One region of the Desulfovibrio biadhensis genome, then DNA from elsewhere that is predicted to be linked to it. Evidence: predicted binding sites of a transcription regulator. Region 1 holds the regulator's gene; each other region holds the start of a gene.
What was found. The regulator sigma-54, encoded in region 1, starts transcription at its own class of promoters, with help from an activator protein. The targets are predictions, from matches to a motif close to CTGGCACGGNNNNTGCTT.
Positions count from the first base shown of each region.

Region 2: the regulator sigma-54 is predicted to act here: its motif matches at 1,030-1,047, upstream of ACZ5EH_RS06835 (VgrG-related protein).
Region 3: the regulator sigma-54 is predicted to act here: its motif matches at 1,315-1,332, upstream of fliR (flagellar biosynthetic protein FliR).
Region 4: the regulator sigma-54 is predicted to act here: its motif matches at 1,226-1,243, upstream of ACZ5EH_RS08325 (DUF8043 domain-containing protein).

Region 1 is NZ_AP042477.1:4,379,895-4,382,095, reverse strand. It holds gene lptB (LPS export ABC transporter ATP-binding protein) at 1-334, shown strand, start outside; gene rpoN (RNA polymerase factor sigma-54) at 628-2,049, shown strand; gene hpf (ribosome hibernation-promoting factor, HPF/YfiA family) at 2,098-2,201, shown strand, end outside.
Region 2 is NZ_AP042477.1:1,553,891-1,556,091, reverse strand. It holds gene ACZ5EH_RS06835 (VgrG-related protein) at 1-979, opposite strand, end outside; partial or broken gene topA (type I DNA topoisomerase) at 1,272-2,201, shown strand, end outside.
Region 3 is NZ_AP042477.1:302,051-304,251, reverse strand. It holds gene ACZ5EH_RS01295 (two-component system response regulator) at 1-1,238, shown strand, start outside; gene fliR (flagellar biosynthetic protein FliR) at 1,343-2,122, shown strand; gene flhB (flagellar biosynthesis protein FlhB) at 2,142-2,201, shown strand, end outside.
Region 4 is NZ_AP042477.1:1,910,001-1,912,201, forward strand. It holds gene ACZ5EH_RS08315 (pseudouridine synthase) at 1-28, opposite strand, end outside; gene ACZ5EH_RS08320 (hypothetical protein) at 139-504, opposite strand; gene ACZ5EH_RS08325 (DUF8043 domain-containing protein) at 518-1,120, opposite strand; partial or broken gene ACZ5EH_RS08330 (glycosyltransferase family 9 protein) at 1,852-2,201, opposite strand, start outside.

The sequences.
Region 1 (2,201 bases):
CGGACAAAAGGCGCTGCACCTTTCCGGTGGTGAGCGCAGGAGGCTGGAAATCGCACGCGCGCTGATCCGTAAGCCTCGCTTCATGCTGCTGGATGAACCATTTGCCGGAATCGACCCTTTGGCTGTAGATGATATTCAAATGATTATAGGTGGGCTGCGTGAGAAGGGCATAGGTGTTTTGATTTCAGACCATAATGTGCGAGAAACTCTCAATATTTGTGACAGAGCTTCACTGGTGTTTGAAGGAAGGGTGATATTGGACGGTGCTCCGGAAGCCATTGTGGCGGATGACCGAGCCCGTAGAGTATACCTGGGCGAAGGCTTCAGTCTCTGATGCCGAATATTGTTGCTCCACCATCTGGAACGGTGTTTCTTTTCTAATCAGCTTATATTTTTAATCTTTTTGTATCTGTTCCGCTTCGGGGAACATGTGATGCGTGTTGCAAGCATGGGCCGGATATGGCACATAAGTTGTTACACCAAATCGCATGTACTGGGCGAAACAGGGATTTGACTTTGAGGCCCGTTCGTTGCATGAAGCCGCCTTCAGCGCAAAACCGTTGGGGGGCGGAATAGGGCGGTTTTTGTTGGTTTAACCCTTATACTCGCCGAAAACGGCATTTGCCTATGGCTCTCGAACTCAGACAACAGCTCAAGCTCACACAGCAACTCGTCATGACGCCCCAGTTGCAGCAGGCGATCAAGCTGCTGCAACTTTCCCGTCTCGAATTGTTGGACACAGTGCAACAAGAGCTGATGGAAAACCCTTTCCTCGAAGAACATTACGAGGACGAGGGGAGAGAGAAGGCCGTTTCGGAAGAGATTCGTCCAGATGCGCCGTCGTCCAGCCAGGAAGAAATCATCCGCAATGCCGACTGGGAAGACTACCTTGGAGAATTTTCAAGTAGCTCCCGTCAAATGCAAATGCGTGAGTCGGAATCTCCTGAAGATCAGCTTTCCCTTGAAGGACGCTACGCAGTAAGACCCTCCCTTGACGGTCATCTCGAGTGGCAATTACGGCTTTCTGATCTGAGTGAAAAAGAGAAAGAAATCGGCGAAGTTGTCATCGGGAACCTGGACACAAACGGGTATCTTCAGGCCTCTGCGGAAGATATTGCGGCAATGTCGAACGCCGATCCCGAAGTTGTGGAAAAAGTCATCCTTGAGATGCAAACTTTTGATCCTGTAGGTGTTGCCGCACGCACCCCTCAGGAATGCCTTTTGGTACAACTCCATTCCTTCGGTATGGATGATGATCCCGTTCTTGTGGAGTTGGTTAAAGAACATCTCGAAGATCTGGAAAAAAAGCGCTACAAACCTCTGTGCCGTAAGTTTAAAATCAGCATGGAGGACATAAAAAATTATCTGGAACAGTTGCAACAGCTCAATCCCATGCCAGGGGCGAGCTTTGGCACTGGTGAACCGTTTTACGTAAGCCCGGATGTGTACGTATATAGATTTGGCGACGATTTCCATATCCTTCTCAATGAAGACGGACTGCCAAAGCTCCAGCTTAATTCTTATTATATGGACAACTTGCAAGGTCCTTCCAAAGACAAGGACTACATGCAGGAAAAAATGCGTTCCGCCATGTGGCTGATGAAAAGCCTTTATCAGCGCCAGCGGACGCTTTATAAAGTAACAGAGAGCATAGTAAAGTATCAGCGTGAGTTCTTTGAACAAGGCGTCACCCGGCTCAAGCCTCTGATACTTAAAGATGTTGCCGAGGACATTGGCATGCACGAATCCACGGTGAGCCGGATCACGACAAGCAAGTACGTGGCTACTCCCCATGGTATTTTCGAGCTCAAGTTTTTCTTTAACAGTGGACTGGGGATGGATGATGGCAGCCAGGTGGGTTCTGAAAGTGTCAAGGCCACCATCAAGCAGCTCATAGGGGAAGAAAACCCCAAAAAACCTTTGAGCGACGAACGCATTGCCGAAATCCTCAAAGACAAGCTGCAGGTCAACATTGCCCGCCGTACCGTTGCAAAATACCGAACCGCTTTGAATATCGAGTCGTCTTCCAAGCGCAAGGAAGCCTTTTAAGTCCGCCATCCACAGGTAGCGAGATTATGAGACCAAGGAGGATATAGTATGAACATCAACTTTTTCTTCAAACAATTCGAACCGTCTGAGCATCTTAAGAAGTATGCTCGCAGACGTTTTGAGAAAATACTGAAATTTTTGAGCAACCAGGA
Region 2 (2,201 bases), 2.4 Mb from region 1:
CGATGCCGTCCTTACCGGACTCGAATACTGCAGAGAGTTCGCCAGTCACGGGAAGCAAGGATTCCTTGGCTTCCGCAGTCAATATCTCCCGGGCCTTTTTCTCAGCCATCATATCGATGGCTACGGAACGCCTCGTTTCTGCGTTTACAGGCACACGCAGCAAATGCGTTGCATCGCTCAGCAATTTTGTCCGGGGTTTATCTTCAGTTACGGGCGAGGGCGCTGTTTCTTTTGCAGTCGCTACCTGTTCTTCATCCTTTACTTTAATGGGCTCACTCTTGTTGGTGGCGTCCGTGACAGGTGTTGCGGATTTCGATGCAACCTCTTGCAATACATCTTTATCTACTTTGCTCGATACCTGCGCCTTATCGTCATTAAGGGGCTTTGCGGCAATATTGTCTGCACCCGCGTCCTTTTGCGCGACGGAGGCAGGAGCAGTCTTCTCGTCATCTTTTTGTGGTTCTACATGTGCAACAGGCTGCATCACAGCTTGCCGTGTTTCATGTGTAATACGCTGACGCAGTTCGTTGGTTTTTCCGCTTTCTACAAACCCCAATTGCACCAGCAAAGAAAAGGCCTTGCGCTTAAGTTCATTAGCTTCGTCTTCCAAACCGAAACTGTGCAGCAGACCTTCCGATTCATCCTTTCTGGCAACATTGGGGGTGGATACTGCATTCTGTCTTTTTTCCAGAAGGGAACTGAAGGCATCCGTATTTTCACGCAACAAAGGGTCCTTGGCTCTGCCGTGCTGCGCACGCTTCTGCCCCAGCAGCACCAGTTGCTTCACTCGTGTATTCTGCTCTTTGTTATTAACTGCGGCCGGTTCACTCTGCTGGGGGGTAATCTGGGACATTTGCCCTGCTCCCTTGCTGGCGAAAAGTAATGAAACATCACAAATCAGGCTGAAGAAACACAGAATGACAAGCAGCCCTAATCTGCTGCCTGCCGCCACCTGATGCTTATAAGGTGTTGAAGCCATTCTGCGAATTCCTCTGCCCTTGAAATAGATTGAAGTTTTCGCAGAGTGTTTTGCAGTGGTTGTGCCATGCTTATTTTCATATTGAATAAAAGGTGGTTAGATGTATTTTTAACGAAAAAAATAATCCTGAGAGCCTCCCAAGCGACGAAAACCCGTCACCCGCAGCAATTAAGTATATTATTTTAGCGTGTTAACGACAGAGCAATCGAGTGCTATCAAGCACTGGACTTGCTCGTATGGCGTCTGCCCCCCCTTGCCAGAGAGCTATAGTGTGTTTATAGGACGCCCAATCATGCCGAAAGATTTGATCATCGTTGAGTCGCCCGCCAAGGTGCGCACCATCAAAAAATTTCTGGGCAAGGATTATGTCGTGGAGGCCAGCGTAGGCCATGTACGCGACCTCCCGCCTAATGCCCTTGGAGTGGACGAGGACCAGGACTTTACGCCCCAGTACCAGGTTATTGAGGGCAAGCAGAAAGTTGTGTCCAAGCTGAAGAGCGCTGCCAAGACTGCAGACATTGTATACCTTGCCCCTGACCCGGATAGGGAGGGTGAGGCCATTGCCTGGCACGTTGCCGAACTCATCAAGAGCATGAACGCCAACGTCAAGCGCATTCAGTTCAACGAAATCACAGCCAAGGCCGTACGCGAGGCTTTGAACCACCCCCGCGACCTGGACGAAAAACTTTTCGATTCCCAACAGGCCCGGCGTATTCTGGACCGCCTTGTCGGTTACAAGATTTCTCCCCTGCTTTGGAGCAAGGTCAAACGCGGTATCTCTGCAGGGCGCGTGCAAAGTGTCGCTCTGCGCATAGTGGTGGAGCGGGAACGTGAACGCCAAGCCTTCACGCCAGAGGAATACTGGGTTTTTAAAGTAATGCTTGAAGGCAAGGAGCCGCCTCAGTTTCTCTCGGACCTTGCCAAGATAGGCGGCAAAAAGGCGCATGTTGGCAGTGAAGAGCAGGCACTGGAGCTCGAAGCCCGTGTCAAGGAAGCTGAGTTCATTGTCGATGAGGTGAAGGAAAAGGAACGCTCAAAAACACCGCCGCCCCCTTTCATCACGTCTACATTGCAGCAGGCAGCCAGCCAGCGTCTGGGATATTCCGCCAAAAAGACCATGAGCACGGCCCAGCGCCTGTACGAAGGTGTGGACCTGGCCGATCGCGGCACCATAGCTCTCATTACCTATATGCGTACTGATTCCGTGCGCATAGCGGACGAG
Region 3 (2,201 bases), 1.1 Mb from region 1:
GTCAGGCCATGGAGCGCTCGCAGCGCAGGGAAAACTATTTTTTCGCCGTAGCATTCCTGGATGTTGACCGCTTCAAGGTCATCAACGACAGCATGGGGCACGCCTTTGGCGACAAGGTGCTGCTCCGTGTGGCCGAAGAACTGAAGACCTGCGTTCGCGGGCTGGACACGGTTTCCCGCTACGGGGGGGATGAGTTCGTTCTGTTGATGGAGGAATTGGTCTCGCCCAGGGAAGGCGTCAATACCGTGCGCAGAGTCCGTGACCTGTTTATCGATCCCTTGATCATAGACGGGTATGAAGTGAAGCTCACCTGCAGTGTCGGGGTTGTGCTTTCACCGCAGGACAACAAGCAGCCCGAAGAGCTCTTGCAGAATGCGAATATCGCCATGCACCGGGCCAAAACCGGTGGCCGGGACAAGCTGAAGATATTCAATTCGCGCATGTTGGATGAAGCCATACAGCAGATGTTCATGGAAACGGATCTGCGCAAGGCCATCACCAACAACGAATTTTATCTGGAGTATCAGCCCATCGTCTCCCTGGAAGATGGCAACCTGCGCGGTTTCGAGGCGTTGCTGCGCTGGCTGCACCCCAAAAAGGGGTTGATTTCTCCAATGGATTTCATTCCCATGGCCGAGGAGACGGGGCTTATTCTGCCGATTGGGCGTTGGGTGCTGCAACGCGCCTGCATGACCATGGCGGCATGGCGCAGGGCCATGCCCGATGCCAATGGCCTGTTTTTGTCCGTCAACATTTCCGGCAAGCAGTTCTCACAGCCTGATCTGTTGGACCTGGTGAAACGGGCCCTGGACGAATCGCAAATTCCGCCTGAAATCCTGCGGCTTGAAATAACGGAAACCGCGATCATGGAAAATGCGGCCTATGCCGTGGAGCGTCTGACCAAGCTGAAGAACGCCGGCGTGGGCATCAGCATAGACGATTTTGGCACCGGGTACTCTTCCATGAGTTATTTGCAGCGTTTTCCGCTGGATGCTTTGAAGGTGGACATCAGCTTCATACGCTCTCTTGACCAAAGGGAAGAAAACAAGGCCATTGTCAAAGCCATTGTGAATCTTGCCCATACCCTGAATTTGAAGGTCATTGCAGAAGGGGTGGAAAAGAATTCGCAGCGTGACTATCTTGTCGACCTGGGATGCGAGTTCGGCCAGGGGTATATGTATGCGCGCCCCTTGGGTGAAGAAAAGGTCATAGAGATGATCCTCAAGTCGGAATCCTGACGAGTTTTTCTCCCCGCTCCGCTTCTTTTTTTGTTCCCGCACTGCCCGTACCCCGCCCTTGGCTGCACCGCATCAATTGGCCCGCATATTGCTTTTCGCGGGGCATGGAGCTGTTCAATTTTGACCCCACATATTTTTTGAGCTTTCTGCTCACCCTTCTCCGGGTGAGTCTTATCTTTTTTCTCCTGCCATTTTTCGGGGGCAGCGCCATTCCCAGAACAGTAAAAGCCGCACTGTGCATTATGCTTACGCTGGCCCTGTTCCCGCGGTTGTCGTTTCCCGGCTCCATGATGCCCGCCAATGTCCTGGCCGTGATGGTGATGATTCTGAGCGAACTGGTGTTGGGGCTGGTGCTGGGGCTGGTGGTAAACTTCATCTTTGCAGCCGTGAGCACCGGTGGTCAGATAATCGGTTTTCAGATGGGCTTTGCCATGGTCAACATTGTCGACCCTGACACAGGCACGTCGCAGGCCGTGACGGCGCAATTTCTCTACATGATAGCGATGCTGACCTTCCTTTCACTGAACGGGCATCTGTACTTGCTGCAAGCTCTTACGCTGTCTTTCAAGTTTGTGCCTCCAGGAGGGCTGATGCTGAGTCAGGCGTTGGTGGACAACGTGATGGATTTTTCCAGCGAGATGTTTGTTTTGGCCGTGCGCATCGCCGCACCGGTCATGGCGGCGTTGTTCATGGTGGACCTGGCCCTGGCGCTTATAGGCCGCGCCGCCCCGCAAATGAACATCCTCATGTTGGGCTTTCCCATCAAGATCAGCGTCGGCTTTTTCTTTCTGGGCATCGTGTTCACTTTGCTGGCCATGTATATCAGGGATTTTATTCTACGATTCGACGAAATCTTCAGCTTTTTGCTGAACGCAGCGTCATAACCGCACGAGGGTCTGCAAGATGCCGCAGAATGATCCGAGTAGAACTGAAGATCCTACCCAAAAACGGATAGACAAAGCC
Region 4 (2,201 bases), 2.5 Mb from region 1:
TGTGAGGGAGGGAAGTAAGCGCGGCCATGCGTCAATATAGCGTTCCCAGCCAAGGGAGCGCAAGCAAATGCCGCCGCCCCGCGCCTGCATTCCAATGCAGGGCGGGGGGGGCGGCTGAAATTGCCTTGATGCCGAGGGTTAGCCGCGTTTGTGCAGTGAGAAAGCCCGGTTGCGCCGCGTGGTTTGACCGTAGCCTGCATGGCGGACGCCTTCCTGCTTTGTGCGGAGCAGTTCGCTACGCACACTTTCATGCAGTTTGCGTGCTTCGGTGGTAAGGCGCCCTTGCAAGGACATGAGCTGTTCGAGCTTGTCTTGCAGCAAGGGGAGTTCAACGCCGGCATTGTTGCCATGCTCATCCTTCAGGGCTTTTTTGATCAGATCGCCCCTTTGTTGAGCTTTGGCTCCTGCCTCGTCAACTTCACCTGCCTGGAGAAGTTGCAATTCCAAATCCCCGAGGCGGAGAGCTTCTTCCAACATTGCTTGCGTTTCATGTGGTGCGGGCATCACTGGCGTTCTCCTAGGCGGCCATGGCCTGGATATCCGTGCGCAGGTGGTTGACGACCTTTTTCCAACGCTCGATGGATGGCGCGAATTCGTATTCAAGAATATCGGCCAAAAGAATCCAGTCCTCGTTTTCCATGACATCGCTCATTTCTGTGAAGAGCTCGGAAATGTCGTTGACTGCATCGTTGAAGTCCTTGTTGTCATCGAGGCTGAACTCGTGACGCAAAACGCTGATCGTCCCCATGAAATCCCGGATGACATCCAGCAGGTCCTGGTAGACTTCGAGGGCTTCGGCGTCATCCGCTTGACGGAACAGATCGGCGACGCGCTTGCCGCCGTGGTCCATGATGTTTACGACCTTGACCAGCTCCTCGGTGATGTCGATGGCCATTTCCTGGACAGGAACGGAAATGATTTCAACCTTTTGAATTTCATCGGTGTCGATGTCTTCAGCCTGGTGCGGGTAAATTTCGCTAAAACTCTCGTCGTTGACCAGCACATCGGTCACGATGCGTTCTTCCAGGTTGTTGTCCTCGGCCACCTTGACCAGCAGCTCTTCCAGGTTCCCGAAATTGTTGACTTGCAGTCCACTTTTCACACCGTCGACTACGATCATGATACATTCTCCCTTGGCATTGTATTGTTGCAGGCAATTTTTTCCATACAAAATGATTGTGCAAGCAGTGATACAATAAGCGTGCCAAAGGGTGAGCCAAAGGGGGGGCAGAAAAGGTGTCAGGCGTTGAGCAAGCGTTGCCATTGCTCGATAAGACTTTGATAGCGCTCGATGAAGCGCAATACGTTTTGCATGTCGCGCCCTGCTTCCTGTGACTCCACGGCAAAGAGGTAGGACAAAACATTGAACAGGGGGCTCTGGCCGAGTTGCGCCTGCAGGCGTTGCCATGTGGCGATAAACTTGTGCTTCAGCGCTTCGCGGGGGGCTTGCTGCAAAAGCACTCCCTGCTGGCGCATGAGCAAAAGCAATTGCGCACAGGCGGAAAGGGTGCGCTGGGCTTCCGCCAGGGGCGTGGCGGAAAGAGAAGGGGGCGTATCGCCGGCGGGCACTGCCTGCTGCTCAAGAAAATGACGGTAGATGTGGCGTTGCAGCCGCACCCATTGTACGCGGTCGGTCGTTTCATGGTCGGACAGGCAATGCAAATCCATGAAGCCCAGGCCGTCGGTTTCTCGAAGACTTTGCCAGACACGCGCGCCAGGCATGTCCTGCAGGGAGGGGGCTTTCGTCAGGCCAAGTCTGTAACGGGTGAGTGCGAGCACGGTCGCAGGGGGAATGGTTTGCCGGCATGCCTCGCTGTTCGGGCACGGTTGGCCGAATTCGCAGGGATGGCAGGGCAGGTCCGGTTCCAGGGAGACGTCGCCCTCCTGATATGGGCCGGTATCCCAGGGCTGCGCAGTGGCAAGGAATATGGCCACGACAGGGCGCCCCAGCCCGGCGGCCAGGTGCATGGTGCCCGTGTCATTGCTCACGAGCCCTTTGCACAAGGACAGCACCGCTGCAAGTTCTGGGAGGCCGGTCTTGCCGATGCAGTCCACGGCTGGGCCGCCGGCTTCAAGATAGCGTGCGGCAAGGTGGACTTCCCCCTTGCTGCCCACAAGGACGGGCATAAGGCCGAGTTCGTTGCGTAAAAGCGCCCCTAGTGTGACAAAACGCTCAACGGGCCAGCGTCTGCGTTCTTCGC